Regions from separate parts of the Candidatus Pelagibacter sp. PS_41 genome, predicted to be linked through region 3. Evidence: riboswitches for the same ligand, from Rfam matches in the RefSeq annotation. Region 3 holds a riboswitch; each other region holds the start of a gene.
What was found. A riboswitch is a leader RNA that binds a small molecule or an ion and turns the genes downstream of it on or off. The one in region 3 is predicted to bind S-adenosylmethionine.

Region 1: it holds a riboswitch for S-adenosylmethionine, as region 3 does, so the genes downstream of both, AC5SL8_RS03035 (O-acetylhomoserine aminocarboxypropyltransferase/cysteine synthase family protein) here and AC5SL8_RS01835 (homocysteine S-methyltransferase family protein) in region 3, are expected to answer to the same signal.
Region 2: it holds a riboswitch for S-adenosylmethionine, as region 3 does, so the genes downstream of both, AC5SL8_RS03780 (OsmC family protein) here and AC5SL8_RS01835 (homocysteine S-methyltransferase family protein) in region 3, are expected to answer to the same signal.

The regions. Positions count from the first base shown of each region.
Region 1 covers NZ_CM182062.1:557,758-561,037, forward strand. The annotation lists gene argC (N-acetyl-gamma-glutamyl-phosphate reductase) at 1-253, opposite strand, end outside; gene rpsI (30S ribosomal protein S9) at 287-727, opposite strand; gene rplM (50S ribosomal protein L13) at 729-1,190, opposite strand; SAM riboswitch class V at 1,330-1,398, shown strand; gene AC5SL8_RS03035 (O-acetylhomoserine aminocarboxypropyltransferase/cysteine synthase family protein) at 1,403-2,704, shown strand; gene AC5SL8_RS03040 (COX15/CtaA family protein) at 2,712-3,280, opposite strand, start outside.
Region 2 covers NZ_CM182062.1:680,175-683,454, forward strand. The annotation lists gene AC5SL8_RS03775 (NAD(P)/FAD-dependent oxidoreductase) at 1-731, opposite strand, end outside; gene AC5SL8_RS03780 (OsmC family protein) at 850-1,401, opposite strand; SAM riboswitch class V at 1,405-1,469, opposite strand; gene AC5SL8_RS03785 (homocysteine S-methyltransferase family protein) at 1,473-2,534, opposite strand; SAM riboswitch class V at 2,601-2,665, opposite strand; gene AC5SL8_RS03790 (DUF1737 domain-containing protein) at 2,958-3,164, opposite strand.
Region 3 covers NZ_CM182062.1:347,469-350,748, reverse strand. The annotation lists gene moaB (molybdenum cofactor biosynthesis protein B) at 1-70, opposite strand, end outside; gene AC5SL8_RS01845 (sulfite exporter TauE/SafE family protein) at 89-835, shown strand; gene AC5SL8_RS01840 (2OG-Fe(II) oxygenase family protein) at 865-1,455, shown strand; SAM riboswitch class V at 1,545-1,608, shown strand; gene AC5SL8_RS01835 (homocysteine S-methyltransferase family protein) at 1,618-2,526, shown strand; gene AC5SL8_RS01830 (DMT family transporter) at 2,519-3,280, opposite strand, start outside.

The DNA of each region.
Region 1 (3,280 bases), 210 kb from region 3:
TAGATTGTGCCTCACCATTTGGTAATGCAGTAAATACCAAGTCTATTTCTTTTAAAAATGATTTATTAAATTTAGTAATCTTTGGTAAATTTTTTGATTTTAATGATTTTTCATAACTAGCAATTTTCTTACCAACAGATGAGCTACCACATAAATATTTTATATTAATATTTTTGTGCTTAACTAATAACTTTATTAATTGAACACCAATATAACCAGTAGAACCAGCAACTAAAACATTAAGCTTAGGCATTGTTTATTATAACTATTTTGAAATAAAAAAGAATTATCTTTTCGAGAATTGGAAGCTTCTTCTAGCTTTTTTACGACCAGGTTTTTTTCTTTCAACAGATCTTGAGTCTCTGGTGTTAAGTTTCTCTGTTTTTAGTGTACTTCTTAGTTCTGAGTCAAATAATATTAAGGCTTTTGCAATACCGTGAACCATTGCTCCTGCCTGTCCTGTGTGACCGCCTCCAGCAACACTACATCTAACATCATATGCTGTTGCTTGATTAATGATTTCAAAAGGTCTTGTGATTTGCATTTTATGACTACCACTAGTGAAGTATTCATCCATTGTTCGACCATTAACATAAATTTTACCAGTCCCTTTTTTTAACCAAATTTTAGCAATTGATTTTTTTCTTCTGCCAGTAGCATATTTACTATCTTTAAAATCTAACTTGATCTTAGGTTTTTTTGATATTGTTTGTGCTGTTTGTTCCATATTAATTTCTAATTAAATTTTTACTATTTAATTTTCCTAAATCTAAAAGTTTGGGATTTTGAGCTGCATGAGGATGCTCTTCACCAGCATAAATTTTAACTTTAGTTAATTGCTTTCTACCAAGAACACCTCCTGGTAACATTCTTTTAACCGCTAATTTTAAAGTCTCTCCTGGTTTATTCTTTTCTAATAGTTTTTCAGGAGTTATTTCTTTAATTCCACCTGGGTGGCCCGTATGTCTATAGTATTTTTTGTCTTTAAATTTTTTTCCAGTAAATTTTGCATGTTCTATATTTTTAACAACTACAAAGTCTCCATCATCCATGTGAGGTGTGTAAGTAGTTTTGTTTTTTCCCCTAACAATCATTGCTATTATAGATGCTAATCTTCCAACAACTGCTCCTTTAGCATCAATTTCAAACCAATTACTTGTTAATTCGCTACTTTTTAAAAATTTAGTCATGGTGCGAGGATTAATACTATTAATAATTATAAAGTCAATTTTATATTTCTCTTGCAATATAGCCATTTAATGGTAACTTTTATTTGCCGATTTGTTCCTATTGCAGGCTAATAATTGCTAAAAAGGATTTTTTACGCACATTTTCGGTAGGCGCATTTGAACTGTATTGTACGCCTTGCATAAAGCAAAAGTACTAAAAAAGGAGTATTAAGATGAGTACAAAAAGACAAAACCCAGAAACTATAGCATTGCACGGTGGTGATTATAGAAGTGACCCAACTACAAAAGCTGTAGCTGTCCCAATTTATAGAACAACTTCATATCTATTTGATAGCACTGAGCATGCAGCCAATTTATTTGGTCTAAAAGAGTTTGGAAATATCTACACAAGAATTATGAATCCAACAAATGATGTTCTTGAAAAAAGACTTGCTGCCTTAGATGGTGGATTAGCAAGTTTAACTGTTTCTTCGGGTCAAACAGCTTCAACATTTGCTATTTTGAATGTTGCTCAAGCTGGCGATAATATTGTTAGTTCTACAGATCTTTATGGTGGAACTGTTTCATTGTTTACTCATACATTGAGCAAGCTTGGTATTGAAGTTAGATATGCAGATCCAGCAGATCCTAAAAACTTTGAAAAAGCAATAGATGGTAAAACTAGAGCTTTTTATGGGGAAACATTACCCAATCCATATTTAAGAGTATTTCCTATTAAAGAAGTTTCTGATATTGGAAAAAAATATAATATACCATTAATAGTTGATAACACGGCCGCTCCTATCATCTGTAAGCCAATAGAACATGGTGCAGCTGTAGTAGTTTATTCACTTACAAAATATATAGGTGGACATGGTACAGTTGTAGGTGGAGCACTAATTGATGGTGGAAATTTTGATTGGACAGCTAATCCAAAAAGACAACCACTGTTTAATGAACCTGATGCAAGCTATGGTGGCGTAGTTTGGGGTAAGGCAGTTCCTGAATTAACTGGTGCCAATGTATCCTTTGCTGTTAGAGCAAGAGTTACTCTTTTGAGAGATCTTGGAGCTGCATTAGCGCCTGATAATGCTTTTGGAATAATTCAAGGACTTGAAACAGTAGCCTTGAGGATGAAACAACATTGCTCTAATGCTGAAAAAACAGTGGGTCACTTATCTAAACATAAAAAAGTTGCTAGAGTGATTTACCCAACCAAATATGAAGGAGATATTGGTAAAAGAGCAAAAAAATATCTTAATGGGGGAAATGGTGCTTTAATAGGAATAGAACTAAAAGGTGGTATTGAGTCTGGTAAGAAATTTATAGAAGCTTTAAAGATGTTTTATCATGTGGCAAATATAGGAGATGCTAGAAGCTTAGCTATACATCCAGCAACAACAACTCATAGCCAACTCACAGAGCAAGAATTAAGTGCTGCAGGAGTTACGCCTGGATATATAAGACTGTGTATAGGATTAGAACATATTGACGATATAATAGATGATCTTGATCAAGCACTTAACGCTTCATAACAATTCTTTATCGTTTTAAAAAACCTCTTGAGTTTTTATAAATGAGTAAAATATAGGTTGTTAATACAAAAATAGAACCTAACTGGTGTAGTGATGCATACTTTATTTCTACACCAGATATTAATGTAATAATTCCTAATAATATTTGAATAAGTAAAGCTGTATCAAAAAGAATTATATTTTTTATGGCAACTCCTTCTTTAATAAATAAATAGTTAATAATCATAACAAGGATCAGAAGCAGATAGGCAGTTGATCTATGTAAAAATTGAATAATAGAAGTATTATAAAATGACTCAGAGGTAAAAAAATCTAATAATAAAACATCATTTGGAAAAAATGTACCATTCATATCTGGCCAAGTATTATAAATTAAACCTCCATCTAAACCTGACAGAAAAGCTCCCAATATAATTTGAATAATAATTAATAAAAAAATAAATAACAAAAAGGATTGTGGAATTTTATAATCTAATTTTTTAATATCAAAAAAATCTAAAATATACCAAAAAATTAAACATAAGATAAAAAGTGCAAGTGATAAATGAATTGCCAATCTAAAATGACTAACATCAT
Region 2 (3,280 bases), 330 kb from region 3:
TTTGAACGAATAGATCCTTCTTTCGTCCTTAAAATATAAGCACCCTTATCTTTATCAATTTTATCAACTTTAGTGTGCTCGAAGATTTTTAATTGTTTAGATAAAGCGTATTTTGCAATGCCATTAACAAACTTAAGAGGATTGATTGCAAAACCAGGTTTATAAGAAAAAGCTCCAAATTGCTCTGTGCCCCCATGGCCAATTTTATCAAATTCTTCTTTTGAATAAATTTCAGTTTCAATACCAAACTCTTCTCTATAAGCTGAAGCTTGTTCTTTAATATCTTTAAACTTATTTGGATGATGGGCGACTACGTAATTACTATCCCCCGTTACATCACAATCAATATTATATTCTTGTATAATATCTTTTGTATAATTTGAGCCTTCAACAGAGTTTTTAAAGAACTTTTTAGTTTCATCATTGCCGTAAATAGATTGCATCTTTTTAAAAGACATCTTACTTGGTGGCAGACAACAAAAACCTGCATTACGAGATGAAGCCCCCCAACCTATTTTTCCAGCTTCAACTAAAATGACATCTAAATTATGATTTTCTATTAAATTAATTGCACAGGATAAACCAGTGTACCCTCCACCTATTACAACAATTTCTGAGCTGATATCTTTATTAAGTTTTTCTAGATTTAAATTTTCATTTGATTGATCTTCCCAGTAACTATTAACTGGGGTGTTAAATTGATAAATATCGGAATGATAAATATTTTTCATTAACAAGACCCTAGCACGCAATTAATACTTAATTCTAGTCAAACTTCTAATTTTTTAGGATTTGAAATGAACTTAAAAGACTCAAGCCCTATTTTTCATAGAGCTTGAGTTAGATTAGTTAAGCAGCACTTGCTCTTTGCTCTATGTGCTCTTTATTATTAGAACTTGAAGAAACCTTTTGAAACAATTTAATAGGAACTCCTTTTGATAAAATATCTAATACCGGGCAATGTGTATTTACCGTATCAATCAATTTATCTATTTCTGCTTTTGGTGATGAAGATTTAATGTCAACAGTTCCAGAGATGGATTGAAAGCCAGGTCTAGTGTTTTTATTTAAAGCTAAAAAACCCTGAAGATCTAATTCACCTTTTAATTTAACACTAACACTCTCAATATTAATACCCGCTGCTGTAGCAAATGCTTTATAAGTTATCTCCTGACACGTTGCTAACGCTGCTAATATTAACTCTACTGGGCTGGGTCCCTCATCTTTACCACCAAAACTTTTGGGTTCATCAACAACTAATTTATGCTCTCTAAGAGTGACTACAGATTGAAGTCCTTCTTTAAGAATTGAGTTGCTTTCATATTGGACCACAGCATTTTTTGGGTTGGCTGTAAAATCCTTCTGTAGATTACTGATTGTTTCTTTTAGATTGTTACTCATTTTTTTCTCCTGTTTTAGTGCTTCGACATATGTCAGGCGCACAATTTAGTTAAATGCCCTTCTTAATTTATTTACGCTTTGTCTCCATATTCAGTCATATGTTTTGGAATTCTTTTATTTTTTCCATACATAAAATGATTTTCCATGTTCTCTCGATATTTACTTGCTGGAACAGTTAAACCAATTGACTCAGCAACTTCCCTAATCAACATTGGGTTTGCTCCACAGCATACTCCAAGGTAATTAATACCTAGCTCATAAGCATCTTTTGCAAATTTTCCTATTTCATATCTATTACAAAAGTGTGGGTCCAATGCTGTTGGAAACGTTCTTCCATGAGGTGATGGACATGCACAATTACTTCGATCTGGTAGATTAAAAAATGTTGGGTAATCTTCACTGGTTCTATAAGGAATAGGTAATGCTCCAACATGACATTTAACTGCTTTTCTAATTTCTTTTAAAAAAGGAAACATAGTAGCAGGTCCTCTAAAACAATTTAAACCTACAACATCGGCCCCTAATTGCTCTAGCTCTTTACAGGTATCAACAACTGATTTTCCATCTCTCATTTTATTTTCACCCATTGGAGATATGGTTAATACAGTTGGTAAACCTGTTTTTTTCATTATCTCTAAAGCTTTAAAAGCTTCTTCAGCATAATAAAAAGTTTCACCAATTAACATATCAGCACCTTCTTCAACGGCCCAACCAATCATCTCTGCAAACATTCCTTCAACTTCTTTTTGAGATTGTGGATCATTATGTTTCCAGATATTTGAATTTGAAATATTACCTGCCATCAAATTTGGTTTTGATCCTTTAGGAGTATCTAGTGCTACTTTTTTAGCAATTTTTAATGCTGAACGATTTAGTGGTTCAAGAAGTTCTTCCTTACCAATAACACGCATTTTTTCTCTGTGTCCATTATAAGTAAAGGCCTCAACTACATCAGATCCTGCGTGTTGAAATTCTCTATGTAAGTTCTCTAAAACTTCAGGATGATCTAATGACACCATTGGAACAAATTCCCCTGATGACATGTAGCCACGTCTTTCTATCTCAAATAAAAAACCTTCTGCGCATATAACCGGTCCTTTATCTAATCTTTCTTTTAATTTATTTGTGCTCATTTTTTTTCCTCTTGTTTTGGAGAAAAAAGGTCACAAAATAATAAGAGGTTATATTCATAGGCCTCTTTTCTCCTTTTTAGTGCTTAAGCAAATGCAGGGCGCACAATATGGTTCAACTGCCCGGCTTAATTTTATGAAAGATAAAAAAAAACCACCTGTCTAAAGCGGTGGTTGAAGCGTCGCTTTAGCAGGATTTATAACGCGCTCTGCAATTTAACTTAACTCAGCGCAATTACATATAATCAACTTTCTCTCAAAATGTCAAATGAAATAGATGATGGTTAGAATTAGAAGGATAATGACAATCCAAATAGTAAGATTAGTTAAAAACTGCTTTAATTTAGAATTAGATTGTAGAAAAGCTGGGAGTACTAATAAGAGTATCCCTAGCATATAAACAAAGGGTATTATCTGATCTGCCATTTATATCGATGATAACTTCATCTTTTTGGAATACTTTTTCTGAGGTGAATTTTTTATAACTGCTTGAGCACAACGCATGACCCCTCTTTTTTTATCAAAGGTCATTTTGGGTTCACCATACAATTTCCATCCATTGGATATGGCCTCCGTGACACGATGGCAAAATTCTGAAGTGTCGTCACTTGTAATAAATCTATAACCTTTCATAATCAGACCTTAACAAGTCCTAAATCGGGTGTCTATATCTAGGACGATTGTTACTTAATGAAATAGTAAGATTAGTTAAGAATTTTTGTAACAGAGAATCTTTTAAATACTTTTAT
Region 3 (3,280 bases):
TCGCACCTGACTTATCGTTCTCAAAAGTTCTGGTGTCCGTAACAGTTAAAAGTGCTATATTTACAATCATAAATTTAAAATAATTATTATGATTATATTATCATTTTTATTTCTTCTAACAGCAACTTTATACTCTAGTGTTGGATTTGGAGGTGGTTCTACGTATTTAGCTCTTCTGTTAATTTGGGATGTTCCCTACTTAATCTTTCCTGTAATTGCCCTCTTTTGTAATATTATTGTCGTATCAGGAAATTGTATTAATTATATTAAAGCTGGAAATATCAATCTTAAGATCCTTGCCCCATTTTTAATATCATCTGTCCCACTTGCATTCATAGGTGGCTCTTTATCAATAAATAAAGAAATTTTTGAAATTTTACTTTTTGTAGTCTTAACACTAGCAGGAGCTCTACTTCTTGTGAAATTTAAATCTTTTGATCAAAAGATTGAAGTTTATAAAAAAATACCAAAAATGTTATCCTTATTAATAGGCGCATCTATTGGATTTGTGTCTGGTGTAGTTGGGATTGGTGGTGGAATTTTCTTAAGCCCCATATTGTTATTGATTAGAGCAGATAAAGTAAAAAATATTGCAACTGCCGCATCATTATTCATACTGATTAATTCTCTGTCAGGTCTTGCTGGTCAATTTACAAAGTCATCGACAATAAATGGAATTTATGATTATTGGCCTTTATTTCTGTTTGTTTTAATAGGCGGTCAAATAGGAAACTATTTAAATCTTAAAATTTTTCCTGCAAAAATGTTGGCTTTAGTGACATCAGCACTTGTCATATTTGTCGCTATTCGAATAGGATTGAAGTTGTTTGCATAACGGAAGTATTAAATTATTATAGATAAAATATGAAAACATTTAGAGCTTTTGGACCAACTATTGGAAAAACAAAGTTATCTAAAAAAATTATTAACATATTAAATAATCACGTTGATAAGACCCAATCATCTATAAAAGATGATTATAGTTCTAAGCTAGCAAGTCAAATTAAGAATGAAATCAAAATACCTAAAACAATAGTTAATAAAAGTTTGTCTAAAGAGATAATAAAAAATATCAAAGTTTATCTTGATAAGTCAGGAGTTAAAAAAATTAAAGAAATTAAGATAATCAACCTATGGGTAGTAAGACAATTAAAAAATGAGTATAACCCAATTCATTATCATGAAGGACAACTATCAGGGGTTGGGTATCTTAAAATCCCAAAAGATATGAATCAAAATAAACTTCTTAAGAATAAAAAGATTAAAACTAATGGAACTATTGATTTTATCAATGGTCAAAAAAATTTTTTAAGTAAAAGCATCTACAATTTAAACCCTAAATTAGGTGATTTATTGATTTTTCCAAATTATTTAATGCACACAGCTTACCCATTTAATGTTGATGGTGAGAGAAGATCCTTCTCATTTAATGCTAAAATATTATTTAAGAAGTGATTTACTAATCAGTCTATTTGATATATAAACACATTAACCGATTTGATCCATATTGCAGGTATTAACTGCTAAAAAGGAAATCATTATATAATTGGTAAAGGTAGTTGGACTATATTGTGCACCTGGCATAAAGCAAAAGCACTAAAAAAGTAAGGAGTAAGAATGGATATTAATTTTTTTAAAACAACACGAATTTTAGATGGTGGTATGGGGCAAGAATTATTAGCTCGTGGTATGAAACCTAATGGAACATTGTGGAGTGCTAACGCATTGCTTAAAGAAGAATATCATCAGCTATTATTAGATACTCATTTGGATTTTATTAAAGCTGGAGCTGAAGTTATTGTTACCACAACTTTTACAACTAGAAGAGTTAGGTTACGTGACAATAAAGTTGAGGATAAATTTGAATACCTAAATAAAAAAGCTGGGGAGATAGCTCAAAAAGCTAAAAAACAATTTCCACATATTTTGATAGCTGGGGGTCTTCCACCTCAATATTTAACTTACGAAGAAGACACGAGAGCAGATGAAGAAATTAAACAAAATTTTTATGATCAAGCAAAATTACTTGATCCATATGTTGACTTTTTTTATTTAGATGTTTTATCAAGTGTTAAAGAATTCAGACTAGCAATTGAAGCAATCCAGGATTTCAAAAAACCTTATCTGATAGGTGCGCACATATCTGAGGGTATTAATCTTCCAAGTGGTGAAAAAATATCTAATATTGTAAATAATATTGACCACAAGAATTTACTTGGATTAATCTTATCTTGTATTTCACCTGAAAATTTTTCTATAAATTTGGAAGAGGTTAAAAATTTAGGTATTCCTTTTGGATTTAAGCTTAATGCATTTGAAACGACCAAGCCCAAAAATGGATATACTAATTCCTATAATAAAAGTAAAACAGGGAATCCTAATGAGTTTTTAGGTCAAAGAAAAGATTTAACACCTGAATTGATGGCAAATTTTGTTAAAAAGTTTAAAAATGCTGGTGCAACTATTTTAGGTGGATGTTGTGAAACAAGGCCTTCTCATATTAAGGAAATGGTTCAATTTAAGTAGTTTTTTTTTGATCTGATTTTTTTACAAAATAAATTCCAACAACAACTGCTAATAAAGATAATAAAACTTTAGGTGTTATTATTTCTTTTAGGAAAATATAACTTAATATAGTGCCAAATATTGGAATTAAGTAAGAAACTTGTGACTGAAATATAAGACCATTATCTTTTAGAATTTTAAATCTTAGTAACCAAGCAACACCTGTTGAAATCATTCCTAGATAAACTACTGATATTGTAGATTCAATGCTTGGAACCGAGTTCCATGGTTTTTCAATAAAATAAACAAATGGTATTAAGATTAGGACAGCCCAAATTAATATAGAGCATGTTACATTTTCATTCTTTTTCTTACTAATTTTAAGAGTTAAAACTCCCCCAATAACATAACAGGTTGACCCAAGTAATATTAATAACGCAGAAATAAAATTACTATCATTTATCAATAGATTATCTGAAAATAAATAAATAATTCCTGAAAAGCCAATTAGTATTCCAAAAGTTTTAACTAAATTAAACTTTTCATTTTTTGTATAAAAGTGACCCAATATTGTTGAGCTTAATGGTGTTGTAGACATTAATATTGCAGCCAAGTTACTTTGCACTGATTTAACACCGTAAGCTATTAGAAAAAAAGGTAAAACTAAATTTACAAAACCTATTATAGCAAACCAATACCAATCTTTAGAGAATGCCTCCACTCTTATTTTTTTGTAAAAACATAATAATAATACTGGAATAGATCCAAAAAAAAC